Regions from separate parts of the Ewingella allii genome, predicted to be linked through region 1. Evidence: predicted binding sites of a transcription regulator. Region 1 holds the regulator's gene; each other region holds the start of a gene.
What was found. The regulator PhoB, encoded in region 1, activates phosphate uptake and scavenging genes when phosphate is short. The targets are predictions, from matches to a motif close to CTGTCATAAAACTGNCNNAT.
Positions count from the first base shown of each region.

Region 2: a site for PhoB is predicted at 2,835-2,854, ahead of glpT (glycerol-3-phosphate transporter). Genes of this name have one in related genera too.
Region 3: a site for PhoB is predicted at 3,268-3,287, ahead of phnC (phosphonate ABC transporter ATP-binding protein). Genes of this name have one in related genera too.

Region 1 covers NZ_JAWUDN010000002.1:322,256-327,734, forward strand. The annotation lists gene brnQ (branched-chain amino acid transport system II carrier protein) at 1-511, opposite strand, end outside; gene phoR (phosphate regulon sensor histidine kinase PhoR) at 1,033-2,358, opposite strand; gene phoB (phosphate response regulator transcription factor PhoB) at 2,474-3,163, opposite strand; gene sbcD (exonuclease subunit SbcD) at 3,390-4,628, shown strand; gene sbcC (exonuclease subunit SbcC) at 4,625-5,479, shown strand, end outside.
Region 2 covers NZ_JAWUDN010000011.1:58,921-64,399, forward strand. The annotation lists gene SBO83_RS19585 (zinc/cadmium/mercury/lead-transporting ATPase) at 1-544, shown strand, start outside; gene tusA (sulfurtransferase TusA) at 549-806, opposite strand; gene SBO83_RS19595 (7-cyano-7-deazaguanine/7-aminomethyl-7-deazaguanine transporter) at 1,121-1,792, shown strand; gene SBO83_RS19600 (DcrB family lipoprotein) at 2,025-2,591, shown strand; gene glpT (glycerol-3-phosphate transporter) at 2,984-4,336, shown strand; gene glpQ (glycerophosphodiester phosphodiesterase) at 4,340-5,422, shown strand.
Region 3 covers NZ_JAWUDN010000001.1:374,409-379,887, forward strand. The annotation lists gene SBO83_RS01795 (aldo/keto reductase) at 1-490, opposite strand, end outside; gene SBO83_RS01800 (YIP1 family protein) at 779-1,369, shown strand; gene dld (D-lactate dehydrogenase) at 1,439-3,142, opposite strand; gene phnC (phosphonate ABC transporter ATP-binding protein) at 3,328-4,161, shown strand; gene phnD (phosphonate ABC transporter substrate-binding protein) at 4,252-5,184, shown strand; gene phnE (phosphonate ABC transporter, permease protein PhnE) at 5,348-5,479, shown strand, end outside.

The DNA of each region.
Region 1 (5,479 bases):
CTGGCCACAACACGGCGGCCAGACCTAAAACGCCCAGCGCGACCATTTTCAGCGGCGCGAGGAAGTGGCCCACGGTGTCCAGCAGGCGGCCCGGATAGAGGGAGATACCAATCACCAGCGCGAAGTAAACGACGCTATAAATGAACAGCGGCAGCGGGCCGTCGCCGGTTAGTGGTGCGATCCCGACTTCAAAAGAGACGGTGGCAGTACGCGGCGTGGCGAACAGCGGCCCGACGGCCAGATAGCAAACCGTAGCCAGCAAAATGCCCGCGGCGCGGCCAATCGGCGAGCTCAGCGCGTCAACACCACCACCCACACGAGCCAGTGCAATCACGGTCATGACCGGCAGGCCCACGGCGGTTATCATAAACCCTGCCGCCGCCCACCAGACTGCGGGACCGGCCTGTAAACCGACCATCGGCGGGAAGATGATATTCCCGGCACCGACGAATAAGGCGAAGGTCATAAAGCCCAACGCCAAAATATCTTTGCTTGATAAACGAGTACTCATGATTGGTGTCGTGTTGCCTGTTCAAATGAATAAAGTGACCGATGCTAACGCCTGTTCTTTCGTTATAACGTCAATGAGCGAGATAACCGCCTGACAATGCCATTTCGAGGAGAGAAAGAAGCCTAAAATGCCTGATGATATGCAGATGAAATGTTGTAATTCAGGAATAGTTCAGCGACAGCGGGCGGTAAGGTAAACGTTTATGTCGTGAAAAGGCAAGCCGAGATCCAAAAAGCAGAGCCTTAGACCAGACTTTTACCAAAAAGCAGTGCATATCACTAAGTCACTAGAGATATGCAAAACATGATATGTATGATTATTCATCAAATTAAGCACAAGATACAGACTATTGCCGCTAAAACTGCGCGAAATCGCCAAGAACGGGTCGTTTCCCGTACGTTTATAAGGTGTTAATGAAAGGTTGAGCTACTGATTGGCAGGCTGGGGTAAGCCTCTGGCATAAAAGAAAAAAGCTGCCCGATGAGCAGCTTTTATTTTTTAACATTCATGCCAGCAGAATATTACTTCGTATCTTTCACTTTGCCCGGCGTAGCGGAACTGGCTGGCACCACCAGACGCTGTGGCAGGGTAAACATAAATCGCGTGCCGACACCCACTTCGCTCATGATATCCAGCTTTGAGTTGTGGTGGCTGAGCGCGTGCTTAACGATTGCCAGCCCCAGCCCGCTGCCGCCCGTCTGTCTAGATCGCGCTTTGTCGACGCGGTAGAAGCGCTCCGTCAGGCGCGGCAGGTGCTGTGGCTCAATGCCCGGCCCGTTATCACTGACCTGAAACTGCGCCCCCAGCGGCGTTTGCTGCCAGCTGACTTCAATGCGCGTGCCAGTCGGCGTGTGGTTCACCGAGTTATACACCAGGTTAGACACCGCGCTGCGCAGCTGATCCTCATTGCCAAACACCTGCAACTTGTCGTTTACGCGGAACACAATCTCGTGGCGACCATTACTTAAAGTCTGCACCTCGCGCTCCAGCATGCCCATCATCAGCGGCATATCCACCTTCTCATTGAGATCAATGTTGGTGGCTGCTTCGATGCGAGACAGCGTCAGCAGCTGTTTCACCAGTCCGTCCATGCGTCGCGTCTGCTCCTGCATGGTGTCCAGCGCCTTGCTGCGGAAAGGCTCTTCCAGCTTGGCGTCTTCCATCATCTCCAGATAGCCCTGCAACACGGTCAGTGGCGTGCGCAGCTCATGGCTGACGTTGGCAAAGAAGTTGCGACGCGCCCCTTCCAACTGACGCATTTGGGTGACGTCACGCGCCACCATCAGCAGCTGACCTTCGGAATAAGGCATCACGCGGAACTCAACGTAGTGCTCATTATTGAGCTGCAAATTCAGCGCGCGGTTAAATTCTCGGTTCTGAATCCAACTGCGAAACTCGGGGTAACGCAGCAGGTTGAAGATATGCTGCCCGTTATCTTCCGGCCAGCGGAATCCCAACAAATCCTGAGCCAAGCCGTTACACCAGAAAATATTGCCTTCTTCGGTCGCCAGCACCACGGCATCGGGCAGAGACTCTGCCCCGCTGCGAAAACGTTTGATGAGTTGACCGAGTTCACGCCGCCGCCGACGGTTACGCATTTGCATCTGGTTCAACCCATAAAACAGCGGTTCCCAGCTCCAGCGGCCATTTGGTGGGGTGATGCTGCGATCGAGCCACAGCCAGTGAGAGAGTTTAAGCTGGTTATAATAGTTCCAGCCCAGCGCCGCCAGCAGCGACGCAAATAGCAGCCATCCGTAATGGCCGAAGAAAATACCGATGATCAATGCTGGCAGACAGAACAGAAACAGTTCCCCCGCCAGACGCTTCCAGGACAGACGTTCTAACACACAGATTCTCCGCTGCGGCGAGCCGAAAGGCCCCTACATACTATACCCAAAATCATGGGGTTACCGAGCGCGGCCTTGCGCCCAGACATCCTGAAGTATCAAGGGTATAAATGACTCAGTAACGGGTAGAGAACCGGTAACCCGTTCCACGTACCGTTTGAATCATTCTGTCATGTCCGCTGGTTTCTAACGCTTTACGCAAGCGACGAATATGAACGTCTACCGTGCGATCTTCAACATAAACGTTAGTGCCCCAGACGTTATTCAGCAACTGCTCACGGCTGTAAACCCGCTCAGAATGCGTCATAAAGAAGTGCAGCAATTTGAATTCTGTCGGCCCCATGTCCAGCGCCTGCTCGTTCGCCATAACGCGATGAGAGGACGGGTCGAGGCTCAGCCCCTGCATGTCGATCACTTCTTCCACCGCCATCGGGGAAATTCGACGCATTACGGCTTTAATACGCGCCACCAGCTCTTTCGGAGAGAAAGGCTTGGTGATGTAGTCGTCCGCGCCCACTTCCAGACCGCGCACTCGGTCTTCCTCTTCGCCACGGGCTGTCAGCATCATGACCGGGATTTCACGCGTTAGCGCTTCGCGTTTGAGATGTTTGATAAACTGAATGCCGGAACCGCCCGGTAACATCCAGTCGAGCAAAATAAGCTCGGGGAATGGCTCAATCAACCGGGCTACTGCCGAGTCGAAATCTTCTGCTTCCACTGCCTGGTAGCCGTTTTGTTCCAGTACAAAGCACACCATTTCACGGATCGGAGCTTCATCTTCAACCACTAAAATACGTCTAGCCATCGTAGGTCCTGCCAAAAGGTTAGCGATCATTGTTTGATTGCGGAGGGGATTATGCGTCAGTTTTGTGACATTTTTATGAAAATCGCTCAGCAGCCAAACTAAGTGTAGCTAAGCCTTCATTAATGCGTCATGTCGTTGAAATCCGCCTGATTTAGCGAGGACAGCCCCCAGCCTGACGTTTATACTTTGCGGCAAACTGTTGCAGCACACCAACAACGGGAGTTTCATGCGCCTGATCCACACTTCAGACTGGCACTTAGGCCAGTATTTCTTCACCAAAAGCCGTGCCGCCGAGCATCAGGCGTTTTTGCGCTGGTTGATAGAACAGGTGGAGCGCCATCAGGTTGACGCCGTGATTGTGGCAGGTGACATCTTTGATACCGGCTCGCCGCCGAGCTATGCTCGCGAGCTGTACAACCGTTTTGTGGTCGATCTGCAAAGTACCGGCTGCCAGCTGATCGTGCTGGCGGGTAACCACGACTCGGTCGCCACGCTGAATGAGTCCCGCGAGCTGCTCTCCTGCCTGAATACCCGCGTAATTGCCACCGTGGGCGAAGACTTATCCCAGCAGGTTCTGACCTTAAATCATCGCGACGGCACGCCGGGCGCGGTACTGTGCGCCATCCCCTTCCTGCGCCCGCGCGACCTGATTGCCAGTCAGGCCGGGCAGTCCGGCAGCGACAAGCAGCTGGCGTTACAGGAAGCCATCGCCGCGCACTATGACGCGCTGTATCAGGCAGCGCAGGCCGAACGCCAGAAACTGGGCCTGCCTCTGCCCATTATTGCCACCGGCCACCTGACCACCGTCGGCGTCAGCACCTCGGACTCGGTGCGCGACATTTATATCGGCACCCTCGACGCCTTCCCGGCGCAGGCTTTCCCGCCGGTGGATTATGTCGCCCTTGGGCACATTCACCGCGCCCAGTGCGTGGCGAAAACCGAGCATATTCGCTACAGCGGCTCGCCGATTGCCCTGAGCTTCGACGAGCTGAGTAAGGTGAAAAGCGTCTATTTATTGGATTTCACCGGCGACCAGTTAAACAGCATCGACACGCTGGAGATCCCGCAATTCCAGCCGATGCAGATGATCAAGGGCTCTTTGGCCGAGATTGAACAGCAGCTGAAACAGTTTACCGACGCCGCCCGCGACCAGCCGGTGTGGCTGGATATCGAGGTCGCCACGCAGGACTACCTGAGCGATATTCAACGCCGCATTCAGGCTCTCACCGCCGACCTGCCGGTGGAAGTGGTGCTGCTGCGCCGCAGCAAAGAGCAGCGGCTGAACAGCATTTCTCAGCAGGAAAAAGAGACCTTGAGCGAGCTGAGCGTCAGCGAAGTTTTCGAGCGCCGTCTGGCACTGGAAAGCGAAGTCGATGAAAGCCGCCAAAGCAGAATGCGCACCCTGTTCGCGCAAATCGTAGAACAAGTACAAAGCGGCGAGTCAGCGGAGGACGGCGCACAATGAAAATTCTCAGCCTGCGGCTTAAAAACCTGAATTCGCTGGAAGGCGAGTGGAAAATCGATTTCACCGCCGAGCCTTTTGCCAGCAACGGGCTCTTTGCCATTACCGGCCCGACCGGCGCGGGGAAAACCACCCTGCTCGACGCCATCTGTCTGGCGCTTTACCACCAGACGCCGCGCCTCAACGTGTCGCCAACCCAAAACGAGCTAATGACTCGCCACACCGCAGAATCACTCGCCGAAGTGGAGTTTGAAGTGAAAGGCATTGGCTATCGCGCCTTCTGGAGCCAGCGCCGGGCCAAGAACTCGCCGGACGGCAATCTGCAAGCGCCCAAAGTAGAACTGGCGCTGCTCGCAGACGGCAAGATCCTGGCCGACAAAGTGCGCGACAAGCTCGACGCCATCGCCCAGCTCACCGGGCTGGATTTTGGCCGTTTCACCAAGTCGATGATGCTGTCGCAGGGGCAATTTGCCGCCTTCCTCAACGCCGATGCCAATGACCGCGCCGAGCTGCTGGAAGAGCTGACCGGCACCGAGATTTACGGTCGGCTGTCCGAGCAGGTTTTTGAGCAGCACAAGCAGGCGAAAAACCAGCTCGAAGGCTTGCACCAGCGCATGGCGGGCATTGAGCTGCTCAGCGAAGAGCAGCGCCAACTGCTGGAGAGCCAGCTGGCCGAGGTAAACCAGCAAGAACAGCAGCTTAGCCAGCAGTCTCAGGCGCAGCAGCGCGATCTCAACTGGCTGCTACAGTGGCAGCAGGCGCAGCTCAAGCAGCAGCAATATCAGCAATTGCTTCAGGCCAGCGAGCAGGACGCCGCGCAGGCCGCGCCGCAGCTGTTGCAACTGGCGCAGAGC
Region 2 (5,479 bases), on a different contig from region 1:
GATCGCCATGCAGGACAAGCTGCGCGACGACGCCGTGAGCGCGCTGGCCGAGCTGAAAGCGCTGGGAGTTTCTGCCGTCATGCTGACCGGCGATAACCCCCGCGCCGCCAAAACCATTGCTGACCGACTGGGCATTGATTACCGCGCCGGGCTGCTGCCGGCGGATAAAGTCGAGGCCGTGACCGCGCTGAACGCTAAACATCCAACGGCGATGGTGGGTGACGGTATCAATGACGCGCCGGCCATGAAGGCGGCGCGGATTGGGATTGCCATGGGCAGTGGGACGGACGTAGCGCTGGAAACGGCAGATGCCGCACTGACCCACAATCGCCTGAACGGTCTGGCGGAGATGATTAAGCTGTCGCGCGCCACCCGCGCCAATATCCGCCAGAACATCACCATTGCTCTGGGCCTGAAGGCGATTTTCCTGGTGACGACGCTGATGGGGCTAACCGGGCTGTGGCTGGCGGTGCTGGCTGACTCAGGGGCAACCGCGCTGGTCACCGCCAACGCGTTGCGCCTGCTGCGCAAGAAGAAACAGTAAGCAGTTACTCCGGCTGGAGAAGCCCTTTCGCCAGCAAATAGCGGTACGGCAGCTGTTCAGTGTCGGCCGCTAGCAACGTATGTTCCATAAAACGGCAGAAACCCGGAATGTCGCGGGTGGTGGCGGGGTCATCCGCGATCACCAGCAGGGTTTCGCCGTCTTTCATGCCACGCACCGTTTTACGCACCATCATCACGGGCTCGGGGCAGCGCAAACCTAAGGCATCTAACTGGTGGTCAGGGTTCAAAAAGGGATCATTCATGGTCTGTCTCACGTCGTGGGCCCGGCTAACATCGCCGCGCTTTGAAGGATGACGAGTATACGCCGCAGATTTTCAGGAGCAACCTGCGCCAACGATTGCGCTAAAATTAACCATTGCATTACCCGTCTAAACAGTTAACATGCGCGCCGCGCGCTTGATTGTTAGTTCATCCTAAGAGTGAATTCACAGAAAGAGTCGCGCACCTAAATCGATAAACATTGGGTTCCCTCACCCCAATCAACCACACTCGACATCATGCGTTGTCGCCCAAAGGCGTCAGCGAGCAGGTGAAGGGTATAAAAAGGCCACAATCTATGTATTCGTTCACTGAGCAACAGCGCTTTAATGCGTTGATATGGCTATCTTTATTCCATATCGCCATCATCACTTCCAGTAACTATCTGGTACAGCTGCCGGTTTCTGCTTTCGGCCTGCACACCACCTGGGGTGCTTTCACTTTTCCGTTCATCTTTCTGGCAACCGACCTGACCGTGCGTATTTTTGGCGCGCCGCTGGCTCGACGCATTATTTTGTCCGTCATGATGCCCGCGCTGGTGATCTCCTATGTGATTTCCGCCCTGTTCTTTGAAGCACAGTGGCAAGGGTTTGAAGCCCTGAGCAGCGTCAATATCATGGTTGCCCGTATCGCCACCGCCAGCTTTATGGCCTACGTGCTGGGGCAGATCCTCGACGTGCACGTCTTCAACCGCCTGCGCCAAATGCGCCGCTGGTGGATTGCGCCCGCCGCCGCCATGTTCTTGGGCAACATCAGCGACACTCTGTCTTTCTTCTTCATCGCCTTCTACAAAAGCAGCAATGCATTTATGGCCGACCACTGGGTGGAGATCGCCATGGTGGATTACGCCTTCAAAGTGCTGATCTGTCTGGTGTTCTTCTTGCCGATGTACGGCGTGCTGCTCAATATGCTGCTCAAACGCCTGTCGCAGAGCGGCCATGACGCGCGATTTCCACTGAGTTCACACTAATCGCAGGCGACTCAAGGTTTTTAGCTAAAGTCATTGACGTTGTAGCAAGGCAGCAAACGAGAGAATTCCGATGAGCTGACTTAAGTCAGTGATTCGGATGAAAGAGTGCAGCTAACGCGGCTACAACTTCAAGGACGAAAGATAAATCTGACTTGCATTTGTTTACTGGATGAGTTGCCATAGATGCAGTTAAATCAAGAATCTATGGCGCGTTAAAATCAAAGGATGCCTTATGCGTAACTTAGTGAAATTTGCAGGAATGGCGGTGCTGATTGCAGGTCTTGCGGCTTGCGATGGAAATACCAGCGATAAAGCCGCTGCCGACAAGGGCGCGCCTGCGGCGGCTGCCAGCACCACGGCGGTGCCGGTAAGCCTGCTCGACGGCAAAGTGACCTTCTCCCTGCCACAGGGAATGAGTGACCAGAGCGGCAAGCTCGGCAGTCAGGCCAACAATATGCACGTTTACGCTGACAAAACTGGCCAGAAAGCGGTGATTGTTATCCTTGGCGACAACACCACTGAGTCGCTGGAAGTGCTGGCAACTCGCCTGCAAGACCAGCAGCGCGCGCGTGATACCAACCTGCAAGTGGTGACCAATAAGTCGATTCAGATCAACGGGCAGACGTTGCAGCAGTACGACAGCATCATCTCTTCAGCAGGTCAGCAAGCCTACTCTTCCATCATTTTGGGCAAAGTAGACGACCATCTGCTGACGATTCAAATCTCACTGCCAGCCGATAATCAGCAGCAGGCGCAAACTGCCGCTGAAGCCATTATCAATACGCTGAAAGTGCAGTAAGTCAGATTGCAAATTGCCAGAGCGGGGGCTTGCCCCGCTTTTTACTTTTCGGCCCCCCGTTCCTGTCACGCCTCTTCACATTAAAACATTACCCTCTTTATGGACTTATTCGCGCAAAAACGAATAAAACCGCGCCACGGTGATTTTCTGCGCAACATAAAAACCAAAAATGTGATCTCTGTCCAGTAAAATGGGCTATTACGTATTTCCAATTGTTAATCAATGCCGCAAAATCCGCCTCCTGTTTCATAAAACTGTAACAATTCTGTCATCTATCACAGTTCGCTTACGCTCATGTCGCTAGCATGGCGTTCGTTATAGAACATGAAAGGTTCAGTTTTATCGCCAGTCGCTCACGAGAGTGGCTCTGATCTATGCCATTGGAGGCGTTTATGCTCAGTATCTTTAAGCCCGCAGCCCATAAGGCTCCCGTGGCAGACGACCATGTTGATCCCCTTTACCGCCGCCTGCGTTGGCAGATCTTCATGGGGATTTTCTTCGGCTACGCCGCCTACTATCTGGTGCGCAAAAACTTTGCGCTGGCGATGCCTTACCTGATTGATCAAGGTTTCAGCCGTGGCGACCTCGGCTTTGCCCTGTCCGGCATCTCCATCGCCTACGGTATTTCGAAATTCCTCATGGGTTCGGTTTCTGACCGTTCCAACCCTCGCGTTTTCCTGCCAGCGGGCCTGATACTGGCGGCGGCGGTGATGCTGTTCATGGGCTTCGTGCCGTGGGCGACCTCCAGCATCGCCATTATGTTTGTCCTGCTGTTCCTTTGCGGATGGTTCCAGGGCATGGGCTGGCCGCCGTGCGGGCGCACCATGGTTCACTGGTGGTCGCAGAAAGAGCGCGGGCAGATTGTGTCGGTGTGGAACTGCGCGCATAACGTCGGTGGCGGTATCCCTCCGCTGCTGTTCCTGCTGGGTATGGCGTGGTTTAACGACTGGAAAGCCGCGCTGTATATGCCAGCTTTCGCGGCTATCGCGCTGGCGGTGTTCGCCTTCATCACCATGCGAGACACCCCGCAATCCTGCGGCCTGCCGCCGATTGAAGAGTACAAAAACGACTACCCGCCGGACTACGACAAAGAGAAGTCCGAGGAGGAGCTGACCACCAAGCAGATCTTCATGCAGTACATTTTGCCGAACAAGCTGCTGTGGTATATCGCCCTCGCCAACGTGTTCGTTTACCTGCTGCGCTACGGCATCCTCGACTGGTCACCAACCTATCTGAAGGAAGTGAAGCACTTCGCGCTGGATAAGTCCTCCTGGGCTTACTTCCTCTACGAATACGCTGGGATTCCGGGCACCCTGCTGTGCGGCTGGATGTCGGACAAAGTGTTTAAAGGTAACCGTGGCGCCACCGGCGTGTTCTTCATGGTGCTGGTGACTATCGCCACCGTGGTGTACTGGCTGAACCCGGTGGGCAATCCGGGCATCGACATGGTCTGTATGATCACCATCGGCTTCCTGATTTACGGCCCGGTAATGCTGATTGGCCTGCACGCGCTGGAACTGGCACCGAAGAAAGCAGCGGGTACCGCGGCGGGCTTCACCGGCCTGTTTGGTTATCTGGGGGGTTCGGTGGCGGCGAGCGCCATCGTTGGCTATACCGTTGACTACTTCGGCTGGGATGGCGGCTTTATCGTGATGATTGGCGGCTGCGTGCTGGCGGTTATCCTATTGATTATGACTATGTTGAGCGAGAACAAACACAAAGCAAATCTAGCAAAAGGAGCATAACGGATGAACCGTTTAAGTAAGATAGTAAAAGGCACCCTGTTGGCGAGTTTGATTGCCACGTCTTGTTACGCCAGCGCAGCAGAGCCGATTGTTATCGCGCACCGCGGCGCCAGCGGCTATCTGCCGGAACATACCCTGCCAGCGAAAGCCATGGCTTACGCGCAGGGCGCTAACTTCCTTGAGCAGGACTTAGTAATGACCAAAGACGACCAGCTGGTCGTCTTACATGACCACTATTTGGATCGCGTCACTGATGTCGCCCAGCGCTTTCCGAACCGGGCGCGCAAAGATGGCCGCTACTACGCCATCGACTTCACGCTGGCGGAAATCAAATCGCTGAAATTCACCGAAGGCTTTGATATTAAAGACGGTAAGCAGGTGCAAACCTATCCGGGCCGTTTCCCGATAGGCAAGTCTGATTTCCGCGTCCACACCTTCCAGGAAGAGATTGAATTCGTTCAGGGTCTGAACCATTCAACCGGCAAAAACGTGGGGATTTACACCGAGATCAAAGCCCCATGGTTCCACCGTCAGGAAGGCAAAGACATCTCTGCCAAGGTGTTGGAAGTGCTCAAGCAGTACGGCTACACCAGTAAAAGCAGCAATGTCTATTTGCAATGCTTCGACCCGAACGAGCTGAAACGCATTAAAAATGAGCTTGAGCCGAAAATGGGTATGGACCTGAAGCTGGTTCAGCTGATCGCCTACACCAAGTGGGATGAGACGCAGGAGCAGAAAGACGGCAAGTGGGTGAACTACAACTACGATTGGATGTTCAAGCCGGGCGCGATGAAGAAGATCGCCGAGTACGCCGATGGCATCGGGCCTGACTACCACATGCTGGTGGCAACCGACTCCACGCCGGACAACGTGAAATTGACGCCAATGACGGCGGAAGCGCATGCCAGCAACATGGTGGTGCATCCGTTTACCGTTCGCGCCGACGATCTGCCGAAGTACGCCAAAAACGTCGACTCGCTGTATAAGATCCTTTATCAGCAAGCCCGCGTTGACGGCCTGTTCACTGACTTCCCGGACAAAGCGGTGAGTTATTTAGAACACCAGCAGACTCAGCCACAGCAGTAAAGCGCCATAAAAAAGCGGGCAAGGTTTTCACCCTGCCCGCTTTTTTTATGCTTTTGC
Region 3 (5,479 bases), on a different contig from region 1:
ACAGCGCCTTGCCGCTCTGCACCGCGTGGGCCAGAGCCGACGCCGTCTCTTCCATCGGGGTTTTTTCATCAACGCGGTGGGAGTAGAAGATGTCGACATATTCCAGCCCCATGCGTTGCAGGCTTTGGTCGAGGCTGGACAACAGATATTTACGCGAGCCGCCGGAGCCGTACGGGCCAGGCCACATGTCATAACCGGCCTTGGTGGAGATGATCAATTCGTCGCGATAGGGGGCGAAATCCTCACGCAGCAGGCGACCAAAGTTCTCTTCGGCAGACCCCGGAGGCGGGCCATAGTTGTTGGCTAAGTCGAAGTGAGTGATACCTAAATCAAAGGCTTTGCGCAGCAGGTCGCGTTGGGATTCCAGCGCGCTGATATGGCCGAAGTTGTGCCACAGGCCGAGTGACAGCGCGGGCAGTTGCAGCCCGCTGCGGCCGCAGAAGCGATATTGCATGTTCTCGTAACGGGAAGGGCTTGGCTGATACGGCATGATGTCTCCTTATCCTGATAGGTTTTTTTGTAGGGTAGATTTGAAACACTGTTCCTATCTTAACGCTCATCAAGACAACGGCAACCCGAGGACGTGATATTTTTGCCTTATATTGTTACGCATTTGTAAAAGAATTTGTTTGGCCAGCAGGCAGAAAAAACAGGGCGAACTATAATTAATTCATGCCGCCACCTTCTTAATGCGTGTGACACGCCCTGTGACGCTGCATCCCGGAAGGTCATTATCACCCGCGCCGTTGGCGGTTTCCGGCGTTTATGGGGGTGTACCATGGTCAATCATGTCTGGGGACTGATGTCCCGTCCCGGTCCAGAATTGCAACAAATCCAGCGCGAGCGGGAAACCGTCTCACACGTCTATTTTCATCACGTATTGCTTATGGCGCTGATCCCGGTGGTGTGCTCCTTTATCGGGACCACCCAGTTGGGATGGAACTTTGGCGACGGTCAGCGACTGATTGTTTCCCTGTTCACCGCCTCTTATATTGCCGTGATTTTCTATGTATTGATGCTTGGCGCGGTGGCGCTGATGGGGCGGATCATCTACTGGATGGCTCGTCGCTATGACAGTCGACCCACGCTGAATAGCTGTATTGTTTTCGCCGGTTATGTGGCGACGCCGATGTTCCTCAGCGGCATCGTGGCGCTCTATCCGATGGTCTGGCTGTGCCTGTTCGTCGGGCTAATTGGCCTGTGCTATAGCGGCTATTTGCTCTATCTCGGCATCCCTAACTTCCTCAATATTGACCACCGCGAAGGCTTCCTGTTTTCCAGCTCGACGCTGGCGATGGGCGTGCTGGTGCTAGAGCTGCTGCTGGCCCTGACCGTATTGATGTGGGGTTATGGCGCGAAACTGTTCTGACCTGATGTAACGCATTGAGGCAGGGAGAGGCGATGGCTCATCCCTGCCTTTTTTATGCCTGCGAAATGGCTATTCCCGCCAGCCTTTAAGCTTGCTGGTTTTGCCAATGCCGGGGTTGAAGCTATTGGTCGGGTCGGCTTGCTGATAGAAGGCTTTCAGATGCGGCTTGGCGATATAGAGATGCCCGACGTTGTGCTCGGCGGGGTACTCCGCGCCTTTCGCATCGAGGATTTCCAACATCTGGTGCTTGAGCTTCTTGCTGTCAGCCCCTTTCTTGACAATGTAATCCTGATGAAAAACGTGACACATAAAGTGGCCATAGTAGAGCTTGGCGACTAACTGATTGTCGATTTCAGCAGGCAGCGTTTCGAACCAGTCGCGGTCGTTGCGGCGCAGGGCGATGTCCAGTGCCAAAATGTCTTCCACTTCTTTTTCGTGCACCGCGTGATAGCGCACGGCGGCCCCGGCGGCGGCGAAGCGATGCAGAAAGGCTTTCTTGCCCTCTTCGTCAGTACAGACAAAGAAGTCGCCTTCGTGCTGTTTAAAGAATTCAGTGAGGAAGCTTTGCGCCTCGGCGATGCCGTCACCGGACATTTTCAACAACAGGTGATGCTCATAGCGGTCACGGTATTTTTTCATGCGCGGCGGCAGGTGGTTCGGCAGCGCCTTGCTGATGCACTGCATCACGCGGTCGCTAAAGTTCTTCGGCAGGAAAGGCACTTTGCTGGCGTGGGCGTCAAACTTGCCTTTGGCGCTGAACATGTCCGGCATTTTGTCGGTGCCGAGCTTGTCGATCATCATGAAAGTGTCTTTGCCGTAGACTTCGGTGATATCAAAAATGTCGCGGTGCATGTACTCACCGGCCACCGGCAGGTTTTTGAAATCACCCAGAATCTGGCGACGCAGCTCGGTCAACACCGCCGTGCTGTTGGTGCCGATATAGAAAACTTGCTGCTGGCTTTCCGCCGGGAAGGTGTCCAGACGCACGGCAAAGACCGCCAGCTTGCCCGCGCAGCCGGAGGCTTCAAAAAGGCGGCGCTGGTCGGCGTTGAAGCGAGAAGGGGTGTCGGCATCGACGTCGCGCACGCGCTCGGCGTAGTCATGGTCAGAGGCCAAACGCTGGTCGTGATGCACTTCGTTGGCGCTGAAATTGCCTTTCTCCAGCCGGGTGAGGATCTGCTCTGGCGTGTCGCCCAGCTCAATCCCCAAGTGGTTAATCAGCTGCAGCTGACCCTGTTCGTCAATCTGCGCGTAGAGCGCCATTTCGGTGTAAGCCGGGCCGCGTTTGACCAGCGATCCGCCGGAGTTATTGCAGATACCGCCGACCACCGACGCGCCAATACAGGAGGAGCCAATCACCGAATGCGGCTCGCGGCCGTAAGGTTTGAGGATTTTTTCCAGCTTATATAAGGTGCTACCGGGGAAGCCAATCACCTGATTGCCGCCGTCGAGCAGTTCAATATGGTCGAGCTTGAGGGTGCTGAAGATGACGATATCGCGGTCATAATCATCGCCGCTCGGCGTCGAGCCTTCGGTCAGTCCGGTGTTGGCCGCCTGCATAATGACAATCTTGTCAGCCTCGACGCAGGCCTTGAGCAGTTGCCACTGCTGGAGCAGGGTCTGCGGAAACACTACCGCTAAGGCTTTACCACCGCCGGAGCGAAAACCCTTGCGGTAGCGCTCGGTATTGCTGTCGCCGGTGAGTACATGGCGGTAGCCGACGATCTCTTTCAGACGCGTGATCAGCGTCTGATTATCCTGATGAATGCTCATGTCCTATTCCTCACTTATTACCCAGAGGGCCAAAATCGCTGCCCTGAATAATCATAGGCTTAAATGATATTAAAGGAAGGGTTCATATTTGAGCGTCATGGGATGGTTATTAAAGCATCATCAATGTGTCACAAATCTCCCGCTTAATGATTGCCAGAATCTGTAGGCAACCGAGAGAACGCACCATGGCGCAAGCTCAACTTAAGCTGGCACAGGCCGAATATCCACAGGCCCGCACGCTGCAACAGAACAAAGTTTTAGACGTTAAAGGATTAGTGAAATCCTACAAATCAGGACAGCGCGTTCTGAATGACATCAATTTTGATCTGCACGCCGGTGAGTTCGTGGCGGTGATTGGTCGCTCTGGGGCGGGTAAATCAACCTTACTGCACGTGCTGAACGGCACCATCCCTCTGTCTGACGGTAGCGTTGTCTGCCATTACGAAAATGGCGAACAGCAGCAGTTAGCCGGTTTGACTGGCAAGGCGCTGCGCCGCTGGCGTTCAGGCTGTGGCATGATTTTTCAGGATTTCTGTCTGGTACCTCGTCTAGACGTCTTGACCAACGTACTCTTGGGCCGCCTCAGCCAGACTTCTACTTTCAAATCTTTCTTTAACCAATTCGACGACGAAGACCGCGCCCGCGCTATCTCCTTGCTGGAGTGGTTGCATATGTTGCCGCACGCCTTGCAGCGCGCCGAGAACCTCTCTGGTGGACAGATGCAGCGCGTTGCTATCTGTCGCGCATTAATGCAAAACCCCAAAATTCTGCTGGCCGATGAGCCGGTGGCCTCGCTGGACCCAAAAAACACGCTGCGCATCATGAACGCGTTGAAAAAGGTCAGCGAAGAGAATATCGCCGTGATGGTCAACCTGCACTCGGTTGAACTGGTGAAAGACTTCTGCACCCGCGTGATTGGTATTGCCAAAGGGCAGATTATTTTCGACGGGCATCCTGATGATTTAAATGATTCGATTCTTCATCAACTTTATGGTGAAGACGGCGAATCATCTCATTGATCTTATTTATTCGTCACAATAAGTAGTTTGTAATATTCATTGTTTTTATTTATTTCAACTTTCTCTCCATCTACACAAGGTCATTATTACATGAAGAAGTTATTACGTCTGGCGGTATTGGTGGCAGGTACTTTTACCGTAATGCACAGCATGGCAGCAGATGCGCCTAAAGAATTAAATCTGGGTATCCTGGGTGGCCAGAATGCCACTCAACAGATTGGCGATAATCAGTGTGTGAAAGATTTCTTTGATAAAGAATTAAATGTAGATACTAAACTGCGTAACTCTTCTGACTATTCAGGGGTTATTCAGGGATTATTAGGCGGGAAAGTTGACATGGTATTAAGCATGTCACCTTCATCTTACGCTTCGGTGTATATTAATAACCCGAAAGCCGTCGATCTGGTAGGTATTACTATTGATGACACCGACAAATCTCGCGGTTACCACTCTATCGTGGTGGTAAAAGCCGACAGCCCGTACAAAAAATTATCTGACCTGAAAGGCACGGCCTTTGGGTTCGCTGACCCAGATTCCACCTCGGGTTACCTGATCCCTAACCAAGCCTTCAAGAAAGAGTTTGGCGGCAACACGGATAACAAATACAACAACTTCTTCTCTAGCGTCACCTTCTCCGGCGGCCACGAGCAGGACATTCTGGGCGTGCTGAACGGCCAATTCGCTGGCGCAGTAACCTGGGCTTCGATGATTGGCGACCGCGAAACAGGGTACACCTCTGGCGCGTTCAACCGTATGATCCGTATGGATCACCCGGACCTGATGAAGAAAATCCGTATTATTTGGGAATCTCCGTTAATTCCAAACGGCCCAATCTTAGTGCGTAGCGACCTGCCAGCTGATTTCAAAGCGAAACTGGTTGCCGCTATTAAGAAATTGGACACCAGCGATCACGCCTGCTTCGTTAAAGCAGTGGGCGGCACGATGCATATTGGTGAAACGTCACTGGCCGAATATCAACAGATTATTGACATGAAGCGTGAATTGACTAAGGGTTCTCGCTAACAGGCTATTTTACTTGCCACTTGAATGCGGGCAGTGCTCGGATTGCTCACGTACTTTATGTACGCTGCGGATCCTGCGCGCTGGCCGCATCCAAATTGCCTGCGACAATAACGCCTGCATATATTTTACTCTTTAATATCGATAGAAATACGGAATCATTATTTTGAATAAAGACTTCAATCGTTATTATCAGCAAATTCGCGGCAAACAAAAACGTGAAGCGCTGGTATGGTCGGGAATAATGCTGCTGCTCTATTTATGGTCCGGCAATGTTTCTGAACTCAATCTGAAAACC